Regions from separate parts of the Pantoea allii genome, predicted to be linked through region 1. Evidence: predicted binding sites of a transcription regulator. Region 1 holds the regulator's gene; each other region holds the start of a gene.
What was found. The regulator LexA, encoded in region 1, represses DNA repair genes until DNA is damaged. The targets are predictions, from matches to a motif close to TNCTGTATGTACATACAGNA.

Region 1 (4,194 bases):
TGGGGTTACAGGGTTAATGTGCACATCCTTGTGCGGTGGCCGGCATGAGCGTACCGACCCGGGTAGGAGCGTCCCTGAAAGCGTGATTACCAGCGGTAATCTTTGTTGGAACCTTCCCAGGCCGTTACTTCTTTCTCCGCTTCTTCTTTCGCGTAGCCGTAACGTTCCTGAATTTTTCCGACCAGCTGATCGCGTTTACCTTCAATGACTTGCATATCATCGTCGGTCAGCTTGCCCCATTTCTCTTTCATCTTTCCTTTGAACTGTTTCCAGTTACCACTCGCTTCGTCTTTATTCATTGCAGACCTCCACGTCATCCTTCGGTTTCGTTTTATTTTGCAGTTAAACAAAATCACGATATAAAGCGCTACTTAACAGCGCCATTCAAAGTTAATTGTAGTAGGTAATTTCAGGTTTGCCGGAAAAAATGAAAATAATATGTATCCTGCGTCATAATTCCGGTTCAGCGATCAGGCAGTGAACCAGGTGCCATTGCGCCAGTGTTTACGCCAGACCAGCCACAAGGATAAGCCACGCAGGGCAAGGAAGACCGCTATCGCCAGCCACAAACCATGGTTGCCGAGCAGGGGCACCGTAGCGAGCGTCAGGAAATAGCCCAAGGCAGCCACCGCCATGCTGTTACGCATTTCTCTTCCCTTTGTCGCACCAATAAACATGCCATCCAACAGATAGCACCAGACGCCGATTAGCGGCATGACAATCTGCCAGATCAAAAAGCGGTCAGCGGCCTGTTGCAGCGCATGGATAGAGGTGAGGAATGCCACTATCTGATAGCCAAACAGGGCATAGACGAGTGAGAAAAACAGCGCCACCACCAGCGCCTGACGACAGGCAGATAGCCATACCTGCTGCAGCCGGGTGCCGTTTTTTGCCCCGTGCGCTTCACCGGCAAAGGCTTCTACGGCGTAGGCAAACCCATCCAGCGCGTAGGCGGTGAACGTAATGAACATTAACAGGATGGCATTGACCGCGACGACGTCAGGGCCAATGCGGGCGCCGAGCACGGTAAGAGAGGCAAAGCAGAGCTGCAACAGCAAGGTGCGCAGTAAAATATCGCGATTAAGGCGAAGAAGGCGGTGGATGTCGCCGCGCCAGCTGTGAGTGAGCATCTCCAAGGTGATACCCCGCAGCGTTAGTACGCGCCACACCATCACCGCACCGACCAGTAACGTTGCGTATTCTGCCAGCGCGGTGGCGCTAGCGGCACCCGCCACGCCCCAGTGCAAACCCAGCACGAGCCAGAGATCCAACAGGATATTAATGACGTTACCTACCACCAGCAAGATGACCGGTGCCCTGGCATACTGAACGCCCAGCAGCCAGCCCAGGATGACTAAATTAGCCAGCGTTGCGGGCGCACTGAGCCAGCGAATATGGATAAACAGGGCTGCCTGCTCCAATACCGCGGGGTCCCCACCAATAAAGCGGGTGGCTAACGTCGTAACGGGATAGCGAAGGAAGATAAATAAGAGGCCCGCGACCAGCGCGATGAGCAGTGGCTGAGTCAGCGCTCGCGCCAGAGCGGTCTTATCACCCGCACCCAATGCCTGAGCCGTTAAGCCCGTGGTACTCATACGCAGAAAAAGCAGCAACATGAAGATGAAGCTGGTGATGGTCGTACCGACAGCCACACCACCCAGATAAACCGGGCTGTCAAGATGGCCGATCACGGCCGTGTCGACCAGACCGAGCAGAGGAACCGTGATATTTGACAGGATCATGGGCAGCGCTAACCGCCACAGGTTTTTATCGGTAGCTGTCAGAAAGCGCATTCTTGAATCCGTGCGATAAACCGCCGGGGCCAGAGATAAACCCACAGCGGCAAAGTAAGGGCAGACTGGAGAACGTTAAGATTGACGCATGCCAATAACCTTAACGGGTTTTACAACCACTCACCGTTACGGACAATGCCGACAGCCAGACCTTCAACGGTGAGAGACTGGGCACGTGTGTCAACAATGATAGGCTCGAAATCGTTGTTTTCAGGTAAGAGATGCACCACAGAACCCTGTTTCTTCCAGCGTTTTACCGTGACTTCATCATCAATACGCGCAACCACAACCTGACCATTACGCACTTCCTGCGTTTTGTGAACCGCCAGCAAATCACCATCCATAATGCCGATATCTTTCATCGACATTCCGCTCACGCGCAACAGGAAATCCGCTGCAGGCTTGAACATGTCAGGATCTACTTTGTAATGCGTTTCAATGTGTTCCTGGGCCAGTAATGGCTCACCGGCGGCGACGCGACCAATCAACGGCAGGCCGTCTGATGGCTCTTCTTCCATTAACAAACGGATACCGCGGGACGCACCAGAGACGATTTCAATCACGCCTTTACGCGCCAGTGCTTTCAGGTGTTCTTCGGCTGCATTTGGCGAACGAAAACCAAGCTGCGCGGCGATTTCTGCACGCGTTGGCGGCATGCCTGTTTGATTAATGTGGTCGCGAATCAAGTCGTAGACCTGTTGCTGCCTGCTGGTTAATGCTTTCATCCCGCCCCCTGGTTGTTTATACAGTCGCTGTGAGTATATACAGGTATTGGTGAAATGGAAACCAAAACTCAGGCCAAAATCAGTTATTTGACGCGAGATGGAACGCTTATCGCAAATGCGACCAAAGCAGCGTTCCCCAGACAAAAAGGGCCAGTAATATTGCGATGAAAACGGCGGCGGAGCCCATGTCTTTTGCTCGTCCAGCAAGAGGATGCCGCTCCTGACCGGTGCGGTCTACCACCGCTTCTATGGCACTGTTCAGGACTTCAACAATAATCACCAGTACGACAGAGCCAATCATCAGGATGCGCGAAACGCTATCGACATCCAGCCAGCAGGCCAGGATAATCGCTACCAGTGCGGTAACCGCTTCCTGACGGAAAGCAGCTTCATGCTGCCAGGCAGCACGAAGACCTTGCCATGAATAGCCCGCAGCTTTCACAATTCGGTTAAGGCCGGTGACATTATTTGTCATAATAAAGGAACTCTTTTCAAAGGATTGACGTCAATATTGGGCAGCGCACAATTGTCGCTGTCACAGATTTTTGCTGCGCTTTCTGATAAGCTTGCGCCGCTTTGCTAACAAGAGGCTTCATGTTGTCTATGTCAGGTTGGCGTATACTTTTTTATAAATTACTGAATTTACCCCTGTCGTTTCTGGTAAAGAGTAAGGCCATTCCGGCCGATCCCGTATCCGAACATGGGCTGGACCCAACCCGGCCTATTATGTATGTCCTGCCTTATGATTCAAAGGCCGATCTCCTGACTTTGCGCGCGCAGTGCATCAGGCACGAGCTGCCCGATCCGCTTTCGCCGCTGGAGATTGACGGGGCCTTGCTGCCGCGTCATGTCTTTATCCACGATGGCCCACGCGTGTTTCCCTATTTCGTGCCCAGCGTCGAGTCGGTAAAAATCTTCCACGAGTATCTCGATCTGCACCGCAGTAACCCTGAGCTTGATATCCAGATGTTACCGGTTTCCGTCATGTTCGGCCGCGCACCCGGCCGGGAAGTGCAGGGAGAAGATAATCCGCCTCATTTACGTTTGTTAAATGGGGTACAAAAATTCTTTGCTGTGCTCTGGCATGGTCGCGACAGTTTTGTGCGCTTCTCGCCAACCGTTTCCCTGCGTCGTATGGCGACTGAACACGGTACGGATAAATCAATTGCGCAAAAACTGGCCCGGGTCGCTCGTATCCACTTTGCCCGTCAGCGTCTGGCAGCGGTCGGTCCGCGCCTGCCCGCGCGTCAGGATTTGTTCAATCGCCTGCTGCAATCGAAAGCGATAGAAAAAGCGGTAGAAGACGAAGCCCGCAGCAAGAAGGTTTCGCATGAAAAAGCCCAGCAAAACGCCGTTGAAATGATGGAGGAGATTGCCGCCAACTTCTCCTACGAAGCGATTCGCGTCACGGATCGCGTGATGGGTTGGCTCTGGAGTCGACTTTATCAGGGCATCAACGTCAACGGCGGTGAGCGCGTTCGCCAGCTGGCTCAGGACGGTCATGAAATTGTTTATGTGCCCTGCCACCGCAGCCATATGGATTACCTGTTGCTGTCTTACGTGCTGTATCACCAGGGGCTGGTCCCGCCGCACATCGCCGCCGGTATTAACCTGAACTTCTGGCCTGCCGGGCCGATTTTCCGCCGTCTGGGTGCCTTCTTTATTCGCCGGACCTT
Region 2 (4,194 bases), 2.2 Mb from region 1:
GGCTATTCTGAGGTCAGTATTGAACGAGTGCGGGCATTAAATCCAAGAACGGTACTGCTTCATATTGATGGAGGTCATGAAGGCCGCCATGTTTTACTCGATTTCCTGCTTTATTCTCCCACCGTGATTAAAGGCGGGTTTGTTGTATTTGACGACTACCGCGATCATCAGTATTCACCGCAGGTCGGGCCGGCGGTTGATCTGCTGCGGGCTGGCGGCTATTTTAATGATTTTGATGTCATTGGCAGTCTGCCAGGATTTGAAAATAGCTATCTATTGCAAAAGCGCTAATCACGCTATTGATACGTCTCATTAAAAACGGCCCACAGGGCCGTTTTTACCATCATTTCGCCAGATGAGGACGCATGCTCTCAGGCTCGATATTCTGGATAACCGCAACGCCGGGCTGCTTTGCCACTTCAGCAATGGCGTTTTGACAATCAAGAGTCGGTCGCTCGACCTTACGCATTGTGAGGCCGTCGTATTCCAGCTCCCCATTATCTACATCCAAAGTCATCACCCGCATCTGACGCGTAACGTTGACGTAATCCCCGTTCAGCAGTGTCAGTTTACCTGGTTTCGCAATCACCCGCTGCCACTGGCGACAATCCAGCGTACTGCCATCGGCATGGATAATGAGGCTGGCCATTGCCTTGTCACTGATCAGATCGCTTTGTGGCCCTACCGTCTGCCAGTTACCTTGTAAATTTGCCGGAGCAGGCGTTTGCACCGCACTCTCATAACTATTGATTTGCGCGCAACCACTCAGCGCCAGTGTGGCAATCAGCATCCAGTTTTTCATCTTTGATCCCTACAATCCGGTTGATGGCGGCTACGTTATAATTTTTACGGTAAGGTGCGCAAGCTATCTGAATACGGTCCTCGAGATAAAGCGGCATTTTCCTGGGTATCAGGCGCTGGCGAACGGGGTTTATCCACGCCATCTGCATGAAGGACGCCGTCTTGCCCTGCCCCGGCTATGCCTGACAAGCCTGATGTAACAGGCTACACTGTGCCGCTGCAATAGATATCAGGAAACCTGCAATGAAAACTCCAGAAGCGTATTACGCTCAGGCGCGAACCCTGTTCTTCACTGCCCATGCTGACTTCCAGGCGGCATTAGACGAGCTGACGGAAAGCGATGCACGCGCCGCCAACATGTCGTTGCGAGAATTACGCGAATGGCATGCCGAGCGCATCTACGCCGCTTTTTTACGTCAAAAGAATCTCGATGGCATTATTTTCTCAATCCAGCTCGCGGAACCAGATAAAGCCGTTGCCGCCGAGGCGATAGAGGCGTACCTCAGATCGCATGCGGAATCACTGGGAATGAGCTGGGAAGAGTTCTGTATTAAGAATGAACTGTAGTGACTCAGCCCTTTGCAGGCGAGAAGGCAAGACGCGTGATGCGAACGACAGAGTAACAAAGTGAGCACGCGCTTGCCGATCATCATGTTGACCGGCTTCGCTGGCGACAGACCACAGACTTATCGCCAGCGAAGCCGTTACTCTTCCTCTGCCATTTTACCTCTTACTTCAACATATTTGGCGACGGCCAGCAGCCGGTTGATGTGAGTCAGTAGCAAATCGATATCCGACTGCATGAACTCAGAGGATGAACGTGAAGCCGTTACTATCGCATCCTGAACCGTTTCTGAAATGGTTAACGCGTTGTCTTGTTTCGCCTGGACTAATAAAGCTGCAACCAACAACGACTGCGCTTCGATCTGCGCAGTCAGTTCCTTTGCGTCGACATCCATTTTTGCTAGTTTGAGCAGAATATCTATAACCAATTGTCGCATTGCACTTCTCCTGGTGAGTGAGCGCACATATTGTTGTGAACGCCATCAGAGTAAACCAGATGAAAGTGCTTTTCTACGCAGCTCAGAAAAAACGAATTAACCCGAACATCAGCTTGATACTGTTTTTATTTACAGTAAAATGGCAAAGCGATTTTGCCCTTAAGGGATTGTTAACATGTTTGTAGAGTTAATTTACGATAAACGTAATGTCGCGGGCTTGCCAGGCGCGCGTGAAATGATCTTAGAAGAGTTAGAAAAACGCGTACATCGTGTTTTTCCTGATATCGAGGTTAAGGTCAAACCCATGGAACGTAATGCGATTGAAACCGATCTCAGCAAAAACGAGAAGGCGACGATAGCGCGTCTGGTGGAAGAGATGTTTGATGAGGCAGAGTTTTGGTTGGTGGCTGATTAATCCCTTAATCGCCACCACATCAGTTAGCGGGAGATAACTTAACTCTCCTGCTCACTGTGGTTAATTTCAATTTCGATATCCTGAATCGCCTTCTCCAGATCTTCCAGCAACGTACCCTGCTTGTTGAGCAGCGCATCAATGCGGGCTGCATTGCCCTCATCTTTGTATTCACCGGCATCAAAAGCTAACCAATGGGCGGAAAGTGTCTCGGTATTGGTCTGTGCATAGTGACGCATTTCTTTCAGCTGTGATGCCACGTCACGCAGGTAATCTGTTTTGCTTTTGGTTTCGATTGAATCAGTCATGCTGTCTTTCCTTTTGGTGGTTTATCCAATGAAAATATCGCCTGGAGATTTAAAGATAGGACAATATAGCGATATTGCATTAGGAATAATCGGAAGTGGCTGAAGAGCCTGGTGAGCGAAGTCTGAGTAAGCAGGTCAAACGCTTAGCGTCAGCGTTTAAGCGTAGTCGCAATAGCGCAACAATGCTGGCTAATGCACAGCAGCATTCATCCGTGTCACGGCGGTTTTCCACGAAATTGTTTTGCTGGTCTACACTAAACAGAGTGAAGAAAGGAGCAAACAATGCATAAACATCAGAGTAACGAACAACGTAAACATGAAGGTGATGTCAGCAAAGGATTACCCGAAGCTGCGCCGAATGCGGGTAATGCGTACGAGGAAGATGATCATCCTGCTACCGATGCGCCGAAAGATCATGGCGAAGTCCCAAGAAAAAATGATGACAGCCAGGATGATAAAAAAGATCCATACAAGGCATCCTAGACTATAACACCCTGCCCCTATAAACGGGGCAATCATACTTATTTTTATACAGTAGCTAGTGCAGGAAGCATGCCTTGATGAAATATTATTCTTATCTCGCAACATAAAAACACAATATTTCAAAAAGTCAATTAATTTTAAAACAAAAACTTTACACAAGCTATCCTGGCTAGCCACAAAAAATTAATAAAAAATCATCAATTCAAAAAAACTAATTGCGATCAATAAATTTTAAAAAATTCACAGCGAATGTTTTTTATGCAGGCATAAAAAATGCAATAATTTGCTTCCCCAACACCTTTGAATTAATTAAGAAAAATGACATATTTTTTATTGACATCATTAATTTTATCAACATTTTTATCTAATAGATTTATAATTTGCAAAACAGTTATCACTTGCATAATATTGTTGCTTTTTTGTTTCTGGTCTGTTTGCAATATGTTTACAGGAAATGGCATAACAGATGCCGTTTTTTATCATTTATTCAATAGTACTCGTGGAACATCCCTTGACGACTTATACCCTAAGTTAAAGCTGGCAATACCATTCCTCATTACATCGTCAATACTGATTGGTTATTGTGTCTTATGTAAAAAAAATAAAATCAAAAAAATAAATATAGAAAAAACGAACTATTTTTTCGTTTGTTCACTTCTCATAATACTAACGATGCCATTTTCAAGAAACATATCAGCTTCAATATTACATATTATAAAGCCTCAAGGGAATGCAGACCGCGTCTCGGCGGAATATAAAACTTTAAATTCCAGCTTAAATAAAAAATATAACTATGTTTTTATATATGCTGAAAGCCTTGAAAAAACATTTGAAAAAATAAACGAAACAAATTATTTACCTGAATTATCGAAAATCGCAAACGACTATGCTCAATTTACTAACATAATACAACCAACAAATGGCGGCTTTGGTTGGACGATGGCTGGAATGGTCAATACACAATGTGGCGTACCATTAGTAATGGCGCAAGGGAACACCGGCGGCAACGCGGCCCATTTTTTACCCAAGGCTAATTGTGTTGCTTCATGGCTTAAAAAAATTGGTTACCGGACTCACTTTATCAGAGGCAGTAATAAAGAGTTTGCTGGTGCGGATAAATTTTTTTCACAACATGGATGGAGTCGTCAAGACGATTTGAATTTTTTCATTGAAAATAAAATTGCTAAAT
Region 3 (4,194 bases), 1.7 Mb from region 1:
CCGCGAGGTGATGACGATTGCCTGTGTGGGTACCTTTGCGCTGGGCTGGCTGTTACCCCGGCTTGAGGTGTTTCGTCAGCAGCACCCGGCGCTGGAGCTGAATGTGCGCACTAACAATAACGTGGTCAGCCTGGCGGGGGAAGGCGTGGACTATGCGATTCGGTTTGGCGCGGGTGCCTGGCCCGCCACACACAATGAGCGGCTGTTTACGGCACCGCTGACGGTGCTCTGTCGGCCGGACATCGCCAGCCGTCTGCAGCAGCCTGCCTGTTTGTTGCGGGAAAACCTGTTACGTTCCTATCGGGCTGATGAGTGGGACAGCTGGTTTACGGCGGCGGGAATGGCACCGCCCAGGATCACCGGCCCGGTATTTGACTCGTCACGTTTAATGGTTGAAGCCGCGATCCAGACCGGCGCTGTTGCTCTGGTGCCGGCGTGCATGTTTCAGCGTGAGCTGGATGCCGGCACGCTGGCCCGTCCTTTTACGCTTGAGATCGATGTCGGTGGCTACTGGTTAACCTGGCTCCGCTCAAAGAAGATGACGCCCTCGATGGAAATATTCCGTGAATGGATAGTGCAGCAGGCAAAAGGCGGTCATGAAGAGCCGGATCAGCCCGATGCAGGCGGCGCGCCTTAATGCTAAACGCCATCTGAGCAGCAGCATCGTGCTCAGGCGGCAAGGCGGCGCTGTATTCACTCATCGCGCAGAGAAAAAGCGTTAACGGCTACCCGCTATGACGGATGTAAAAAATAGCCTGTTCGGGATGATTCATTTCATCAGGCTATCGCTGTGTGGAAGCCTGCGGTGTTCAGTTTTTTCAGTTTCGTCACGCCTTCTGTTATTAAGAAACCAGATAATAAACTCACTGTTATTTTTCACGCCAAGCTTTTTCATTACGCGTTGTTTAATATAATATGCAGCGTGTACAGGGAGTGCCATCCAGCTTGCTATCTGTTTCATATCCATTCCCGTCATAAAAAACCACGTTAATGAAATCTCATCGACCGTTAAACAAACCTGTTGTCCGTCGTTATTTTTTATTTCCATGCTGTGCTCCTTTTCAACATACAGCTGTCTGATCAGGGCTCATCATAGCGCTGGGATGAAGTAATGGCATTTCACGTATTCTTTGCTTATCTTAAGTCTTTAATCTTCATTTAAATCAATTGATTATTCTTGTTTTCCGATCTGATCTGCCTGAGAAAGGTCAGGTTAAGCGAAGAACATATAACGCATCATATCGCCGCTGCGCGCCAGTGCATCAAATATCGTGGGGCTTGTTGAGTCCGTGTGATATACAGACTACTCTGCGATTGCTTTTTATCGCGTTGGATCGAATGCGCGGCTGAGCCTTACGGCAATAAACACCTGCGCTTCTGGTGTTAATCCTGTTGGACAGATAACACCATTTGAATTTTGCGCAATAAACTTCTCTTTGGCTCGTTATGTATTATGCGGCTTCTGTATTTGAATAAATAGGTAAGGCTAAGGAAAGGGGAGGTAAAACGTAACGATCCCCAATCGGGTTTACATTATGTTATCGCCAGGGATTCAGGGATATATATTTCAGAATACAGGCGTGACAGGTAATTTAAATCCAGCCAGTAACAAAGAACTGAAAACAACCGGGCGAGTCGTCAACAGAACCGCCTTATGTCTTGTTTTGCGCAGTACAGAACGTCAGCCAGAGACGTGTAAACCCGCTGTGTACTTCTGCAGGACGATGGCAAAAAAGGGGAGCCATCAATGAAAAAATGCCAGGCGTGCAGAAGGCAACAGGTGAAAGCATAACCTGAATGCACAATCGTTAAGCGGCTGCATAAAACCGACACCGCTTCGCTGTAACAAAATCTTCATCCACATCAACCGCTTCATATAAACCTCTGCCGTTTCACTTGATCAAACCCATCGATCGCGATTACTGTAAATATATACAGTTATTTTGAAGGGGAGGTGAGTATGGAATTTATCAGGCCAGCAAAAGTCAGTGCGCTGTTACCGCTGCCACTGTTTATGGAGCGGGTGCCATGTGGTTTTCCGTCACCGGCTCAGGACTATGTTGAGCAACGTCTTGATTTGAACAAGCTCATCGTTCAGCACCCCAGTTCGACCTACTTTGTACGGGTAAGCGGAGAGTCGATGACCGGCGCAGGCATCAACGACGGCGATATGCTGGTGGTGGACAGCGCGCTAAGAGCCTCGCATGGCGATATCGTGGTGGCGTCCGTGGACGGAGAATTTACCGTTAAGCGTCTTCAGCTTCAGCCCTGCCTGCAACTGATGCCGATGAACCGGCAGTTTAAACCGATTGCGATTAGCACGGAAGATGCGCTGGAAGTGTTTGGCGTGGTGACCTATGTGATCAAGTCGGTTTATTAATCATGTTTGCGCTGGTGGATGTGAACAATTTTTATGCCTCCTGTGAGACGGTGTTTCGCCCCGATCTCAAAGGAAAGCCCATCATTGTGCTGTCTAACAACGACGGCTGTGTGATTGCGCGTAATGCAGAGGCAAAAGCGCTGGGCATTACCATGGCTGTGCCGTTCTTCAAAATGAGAGAGATTATTGCCCGCCACAACGTACAGGTCTTTAGCTCCAACTACGCGCTTTATGCGGATATGAGCACCAGAGTAATGACGTTGCTGGAGGAAATGGCCCCGTCGGTGGAAATCTACTCGATTGACGAGGCTTTTCTGGATTTAACGGGCGTCAGCCATTGCATGTCGCTCGACACGTTGGGCCACGAGATCAAAACCCGGATAAAAAAAGAAGTTCATCTCAACGTCTGTGTCGGCATAGCCCCCACCAAAACGCTGGCGAAGCTGGCGAATTTTGCCGCTAAAAAATGGGCAAACTACACCAAGGGTGTTGTCGATCTGTCCGATCCTGCACGTCGGGAAAAACTGCTGGTGAAGGTGCCCGTTGCGGAGGTCTGGGGCGTAGGTCGACGGCTCAGTCAGCGGCTTGAGGAAATGGGCATAACCTCGGCCGCGGACCTGGCGCGTCAGCGCCCCAGCCTGATTCGTAAGAACTTCAGCGTGGTGCTGGAGCGCACGGTCAGAGAATTATGTGGCGAACCCTGCCAGGATTTAGAGGCGCTCGAACCCACCAAACAACAGATCATGTGCTCACGTTCCTTCAGCAGCCGCCTCTCAGACTATGCCCAGGTGCGTGAGGCGGTCTGTACCTATGCCGAACGTGCCGCCGAAAAACTGCGTAAAGAAAACCAGTACTGCAGACAAATCGGGGTATTTCTGCGCACCAGTCCGCATGCACCCGGCGAAAATTTTTACGGTAATCAGGCGACAGGGCAACTCCTGACGCCGTCCCACGATACGCGCGATATTATTCGGGTGGCGACCGAGATGCTCGACTATATCTGGATAGAAGGACACCGCTATATCAAGGCCGGCATAGTCCTTAGTGATTTCTTCGATCATGGCGTGACGCAGTTGGATATGTTCGATGAGCGTTCGGTTAACCCAGGCCGTAACGATCTGATGCAGGTGATCGATCGGATTCATAAAGAGGGCAAAGGAAAGATGTGGTTTGCCGGGCAGGGCACGGAAAAACGCTGGGCCATGAAGCGCGAGATGTTGTCGCCTTGTTACACCACAAGGTATTCAGACCTTCTTGTCGTAAAATAACCTTTTACATCATCATATTATGATTTTTCATGACGCAAGGTGCACACGGATGCCCGATCAGTCATTTGTTGAAATCCAGTTTGTCCTCAACATAATCTTGTATCTGAAAAAGTGCGGGTAGCATGAAACCAGTACGCAGACGTCAATGCTCGCGGCTCACCCGGATCTTGCACACCTCAATCCGAAGATTCTCTTTGAACTGAGCCACCGGCTTCATTTTTTTTTAGGTGAAGGTTCCGCGTTTTACCTGAAAGAAGGACTGTTCCGGTAATGCCTGTTAGCGCGATAAGCGAACTCATCCCAGCAAAAGCAACCATCAGTCCCCCAGCTGCGAGCAGCCCGGAAAGAAGGCCAGAAAGGGCTTCAGCAGTGTTTGCCAGTGTAGAGAACGTGCCGAATGTCTTACCTGTATTCTCCGCTGGGGACAACGTCTGTATAACTGTCACAAGCGCAATATCTACAAAGGCACCGCTGATCCCAAGTATAAATGCGAGAGGAAGAAGAAAATTAAAGGAATACAGAGCGGTAAGTGACATTACAAATAAA
Region 4 (4,194 bases), 720 kb from region 1:
CAACTCCCCCGCTTTGATACCTGTGCCAAAACTACTTTCCGCGTCGCTTCAGATGTCAGAAAACATCGCTTCAGATGCCAGAAAAGCATCACAGCTTATTGCTGTTCATTTTTTCATTTTCGTCAGGCTTCCCTGTCTTCAGTTCTGATTACGCATGTTAATAACAGGCGAAGCAGTATTTCGGAAAAATATACGCCCTCACAGGCGGGGGGGTTCCGGAGGCATCCGGCGCGCTGAGGAAAGAACGGAGGCCAGGACGGCGCGGCAGGGACGCCGCGACGAGGACGGCTGCGCCACGGAGGGCGCATCCGGACGGTCCGTCAGGCCGCAGTGAGTGACGAAGGGACAGCGACGGCTGCCGGACGCCGGGATTGTTAAGGGGCTGGCGCAAGCCCCTTAACCCGACCGCCTGCTCGGACAGGCTGAAACTCCCCGACGCCTGGCGGGCGGAACATACTCAGTGCAAAACCGTAGCGCCCAGCCGGGCGGAACATACTCAGAACAAAACCGTAACGCCCAGCCGGGCAGAATATGCTCAGAGCAAAACCGCATCCCCACTACCTTGCAGGCACAACACACCTGAAGCAAAAATGTAGCTCCCCTGCCCGATGGCCGGAACACACCGGAAGTAAAACGGCATCGCCCACGCCAACAGGCAACCCCACATCAACTAAAGAATAAGCCCTCACAGGCGAGGATTTGCTGGAGGCATCCGGCGCGCTGAGGAAAGAACGGAGGCCAGGACGGCGCGGCAGGGATGCCGCGACGAGGACGGCTGCGCCACGGAGGGCGCATCCGGACGGTCCGTCAGGCCGCAGTGAGTGACGAAGGGACAGCGACGGCTGCCGGACGCCGGGATTGTTAAGGGGCTGGCGCAAGCCCCTTAACCCGACCGCCTGCTCGGGCAGGCTGAAACTCCCTGCCGCCTGGCGGGCGGAACATGCTCAGAACAAAACCGTAACGCCCAGCCGGGCAGAATATGCTCAATGCAAAACCGCAGCGCCCAGCCCAACCGGGCAGAACCAAAGCAAACCCCATCCCCGCCAACGGCGGCCCCCCCCTTATAATCCCAGCAGCAGTTGCCGCTCCAGTTGCGGGTCCACCAGCGTCACATGCAATCCCACCAGCCGCACGCCGCGTCCAGCCCGGCGCTCATCCCAGGTTTTACGCGCCACGGCAATCATGTCGTCTTTATTCAGCACCGGCCAGACATGCTCCTGGGTCGTCTGCTGAAAATCACTGAACTTCAGTTTCACGCCCTGACGCGCAATATGCTTATCGGGCCGTATCTGAGTTAAGCGCCGATCAAGCTCGGCATAGAGGTAATCAATAATCTCCAGGCAGCGTTCCCAACTGTCGATATCGTCAGCCAGCGTGCGCTCAACGCCCAGCGATTTACGTTCGCGTTCAACCACCACACCGCGTTCATCAATACCGTGGCTGCGCTCCCATAAGATCCGACCAAATTTACCGAAGCGCTTAAGCAGTAACGCCAAATCGGCTTTTTGCACATCGCCGCAGGTATGTAATCCCAGCTCTTCCAGCTTTTTTGCCGACACTTTTCCCACACCGGGAATTTTCGCCAACGGCAACGCCAGTAAAAAATCAGACATCTGTGCAGGGGTAATGACAAACTGGCCATCAGGCTTGTTTAAGTCAGAAGCGATTTTGGCGAGAAATTTAATCGGTGCGATGCCCGCAGAGGCCGTGAGTTGGGTTTCCCGATAGATAGTGGCGCGGATTTCCTGGGCGATCAGCGTAGCTGATCCCTGACAGTGCGTGCTGTCGGTGACATCCAGATAGGCTTCATCCAGCGACAGTGGCTCGATGAGGGAGGTAAAACGTGAAAAGATGGCGCGAATCTGGCTGGATGCCTCTTTGTAAACTTCGTAGCGCCCGGGTAATAAACGCAGATGAGGACATAGCTTCAGCGCCATGCCCGTGGGCATCGCACTGCGCACGCCATATTTGCGTGCCGGATAGTTAGCGGTACTGATCACCCCGCGCCGATCGCGGCTGCCGCCAATCGCCATGGGAATATCGCGCAATGAAGGGTCATCACGCATTTCCACTGCGGCAAAAAAGCAGTCCATATCGACATGAATGATCTTACGCATCGCCCCTCCAGCACTGGATAAGTATACAGTCCAAAGAGGCTTGTGCAATATTTCTTGCAGTTGCTAACAAACTTTACAAATTTTCGGCGCTATTCCGTCAAAGAAATGGACATTTTGCTCTGCGCTGTATTGCTAAAAAAACACACAATGTTTAATGTTGCGCTGCGGTAGCGGAAAGTTCCGATAATGCAAACAGAGGCGCACTTATCGCGCCGTTGTTCTTCTTCACTTCAAGGTGTACACAGCATGGGCAAAATCGCACTTCTGTTTGCGATGATTTTACTGCCAGCCCTCAGCATGGCAATGACTCCTGAGCCGGTTCAGCCACTGGCGCCGGTGAGCAAAGAATTAAAGAAACAGTTAATCGGTACGCCGGTTTATATTCAGATCTTCAAGGAAGAGCGTACCCTTGAGCTGTACGGCAAGATTGGCAACGAATATCGCTTGCTGGATACCTATCGCATCTGCAACTTTTCTGGCGGCCTGGGGCCAAAACGTCGTGAAGGCGATTTTAAAAGCCCGGAAGGTTTTTACAGCGTAAAAATGAATCAGCTAAAGCCGGACAGCCGTTTCTATCGCGCGATTAATATTGGCTTCCCCAATCAATACGATCGCGACCAGGGCTACAGCGGTAACTATTTAATGATTCATGGCGACTGTAAGTCTATCGGCTGCTATGCCATGACCAATGCCTATATGGATGAGATTTTCACCTATGTGAATGCAGCATTACGTAATGGTCAGCAGGAAGTGAATATTGCCATTTATCCGTTTCGCATGACCGACAGCAATATGCAGCGTCATCGCTATTCCACCTATGCGGATTTCTGGAAGCAACTTCAGCCCGGCTACACCTACTTTGCGCAGTATCATCAGCCGCCGACCGTGAATGTGACCAGCGGCAGATATGTGATGAACAGCAGCCCGGTGATCACCCAACCTGAAGCGGCATCCCAGTCATTCCTGGCGCTCTCCAAGGTAAAATAATGCCCATTCGCCTGGCACAATTCGGTGCCAGGTTTCATTTCCCGTCAGCGGTTGTGTGGCAATGACGGTCACTATATCGTTCGCGCTGGTGTGTTTCTGGAAATCAATCTCCACGTCCTGATCAAGCAGCTGCGCCCGACCAAAAGGTGCACGGCGGGTAATCCAAAACAGATTGGTTGAGCAGAATGCCATTAAGTAGCGACCATCCGACAGCAGCATATTAAATACGCCTTTCTGCCGTAGCTCACCCGCCAGCTCCCCAATGTAGCGAAAGACTGCAGGCCAGTTCCCCGGCGTGCGCGGATAGCGCGTGGCCAGCTTATGCAGAATCCAGCAAAATGCCTTCTCGCTGTCGGTTTCCCCTACCGGACGAAACGTCCCGGTCTCCAGTTGCCTGTAGCCTTTAAGCTGCCCGTTGTGTGCATAAGTCCAGTGACGGCCCCATAATTCCCGGGTAAACGGATGCGTATTCTCCAGGGAGACCGGTCCACGATTCGCCTGGCGAATATGTGCCACGACCGAATGAGATTTAATTGGATATTCCTGCACCAGACGCGCAATGGGGGAATTAAAACTCGGTAAGGGATCTTTAAAGGTGCGGCAGCCTTTATCTTCATAAAACGTAATGCCCCAGCCGTCTTTATGCGGCCCTGTTCCGCCGCCACGCTGCACCAATCCGGTAAAACTGAAACAAATATCGGTGGGAACATTGGCGCTCATCCCGAGCAATTCGCACATAGCAACCGCCTTATGTCAAAACGCCTCCTGTCGACCAGGAGGCCAGTCGTGCTGTTACCTGACCATCTCTTTTTCAATCAGCAGCATCAGGATATGGATCACTTTGATATGGATCTCCTGAATGCGATCAGCATAACCAAAATGCGGTACACGAATTTCAATGTCCGCGCTGCCCGCCATCTTACCGCCATCTTTGCCGGTCAGGGTGATCACTTTCATGCCCTGCGCGCGCGCGGCTTCAACAGCCTTGATGATATTGGCAGAGTTACCCGAGGTAGAGATCCCCAGCAGCACATCGCCTGCGCGCCCTACCGCTTCAACATAACGGGAAAAAACGTGGTCATAGCCAAAA

Region 2: QNH99_RS09520 (DinI-like family protein) is a predicted target of LexA. The motif match lies at 1,920-1,939, and genes of this name have one in related genera.
Region 3: umuD (translesion error-prone DNA polymerase V autoproteolytic subunit) is a predicted target of LexA. The motif match lies at 1,921-1,940, and genes of this name have one in related genera.
Region 4: dinB (DNA polymerase IV) is a predicted target of LexA. The motif match lies at 2,129-2,148, and genes of this name have one in related genera.

What each region holds. Positions count from the first base shown of each region.
Region 1 is NZ_CP125958.1:4,348,936-4,353,129, forward strand. Features, by position in the region: gene QNH99_RS20395 (CsbD family protein) at 87-299, opposite strand; gene dinF (MATE family efflux transporter DinF) at 471-1,793, opposite strand; gene lexA (transcriptional repressor LexA) at 1,904-2,518, opposite strand; gene QNH99_RS20410 (diacylglycerol kinase) at 2,625-2,993, opposite strand; gene plsB (glycerol-3-phosphate 1-O-acyltransferase PlsB) at 3,122-4,194, shown strand, end outside.
Region 2 is NZ_CP125958.1:2,000,696-2,004,889, reverse strand. Features, by position in the region: gene QNH99_RS09540 (class I SAM-dependent methyltransferase) at 1-291, shown strand, start outside; gene yedD (lipoprotein YedD) at 344-802, opposite strand; gene QNH99_RS09530 (DUF6388 family protein) at 1,045-1,368, shown strand; gene iraP (anti-adapter protein IraP) at 1,506-1,802, opposite strand; gene QNH99_RS09520 (DinI-like family protein) at 1,978-2,217, shown strand; gene QNH99_RS09515 (hypothetical protein) at 2,256-2,522, opposite strand; gene QNH99_RS09510 (hypothetical protein) at 2,805-3,005, shown strand; gene QNH99_RS09505 (sulfatase-like hydrolase/transferase) at 3,447-4,194, shown strand, end outside.
Region 3 is NZ_CP125958.1:2,621,313-2,625,506, reverse strand. Features, by position in the region: gene QNH99_RS12375 (LysR family transcriptional regulator) at 1-637, shown strand, start outside; gene QNH99_RS12370 (helix-turn-helix transcriptional regulator) at 770-1,048, opposite strand; gene umuD (translesion error-prone DNA polymerase V autoproteolytic subunit) at 1,961-2,380, shown strand; gene umuC (translesion error-prone DNA polymerase V subunit UmuC) at 2,383-3,648, shown strand; gene QNH99_RS12355 (MFS transporter) at 3,825-4,194, opposite strand, start outside.
Region 4 is NZ_CP125958.1:3,627,819-3,632,012, forward strand. Features, by position in the region: gene dinB (DNA polymerase IV) at 1,062-2,117, opposite strand; gene dpaA (peptidoglycan meso-diaminopimelic acid protein amidase) at 2,364-3,104, shown strand; gene QNH99_RS17205 (class II glutamine amidotransferase) at 3,075-3,842, opposite strand; gene lpcA (D-sedoheptulose 7-phosphate isomerase) at 3,897-4,194, opposite strand, start outside.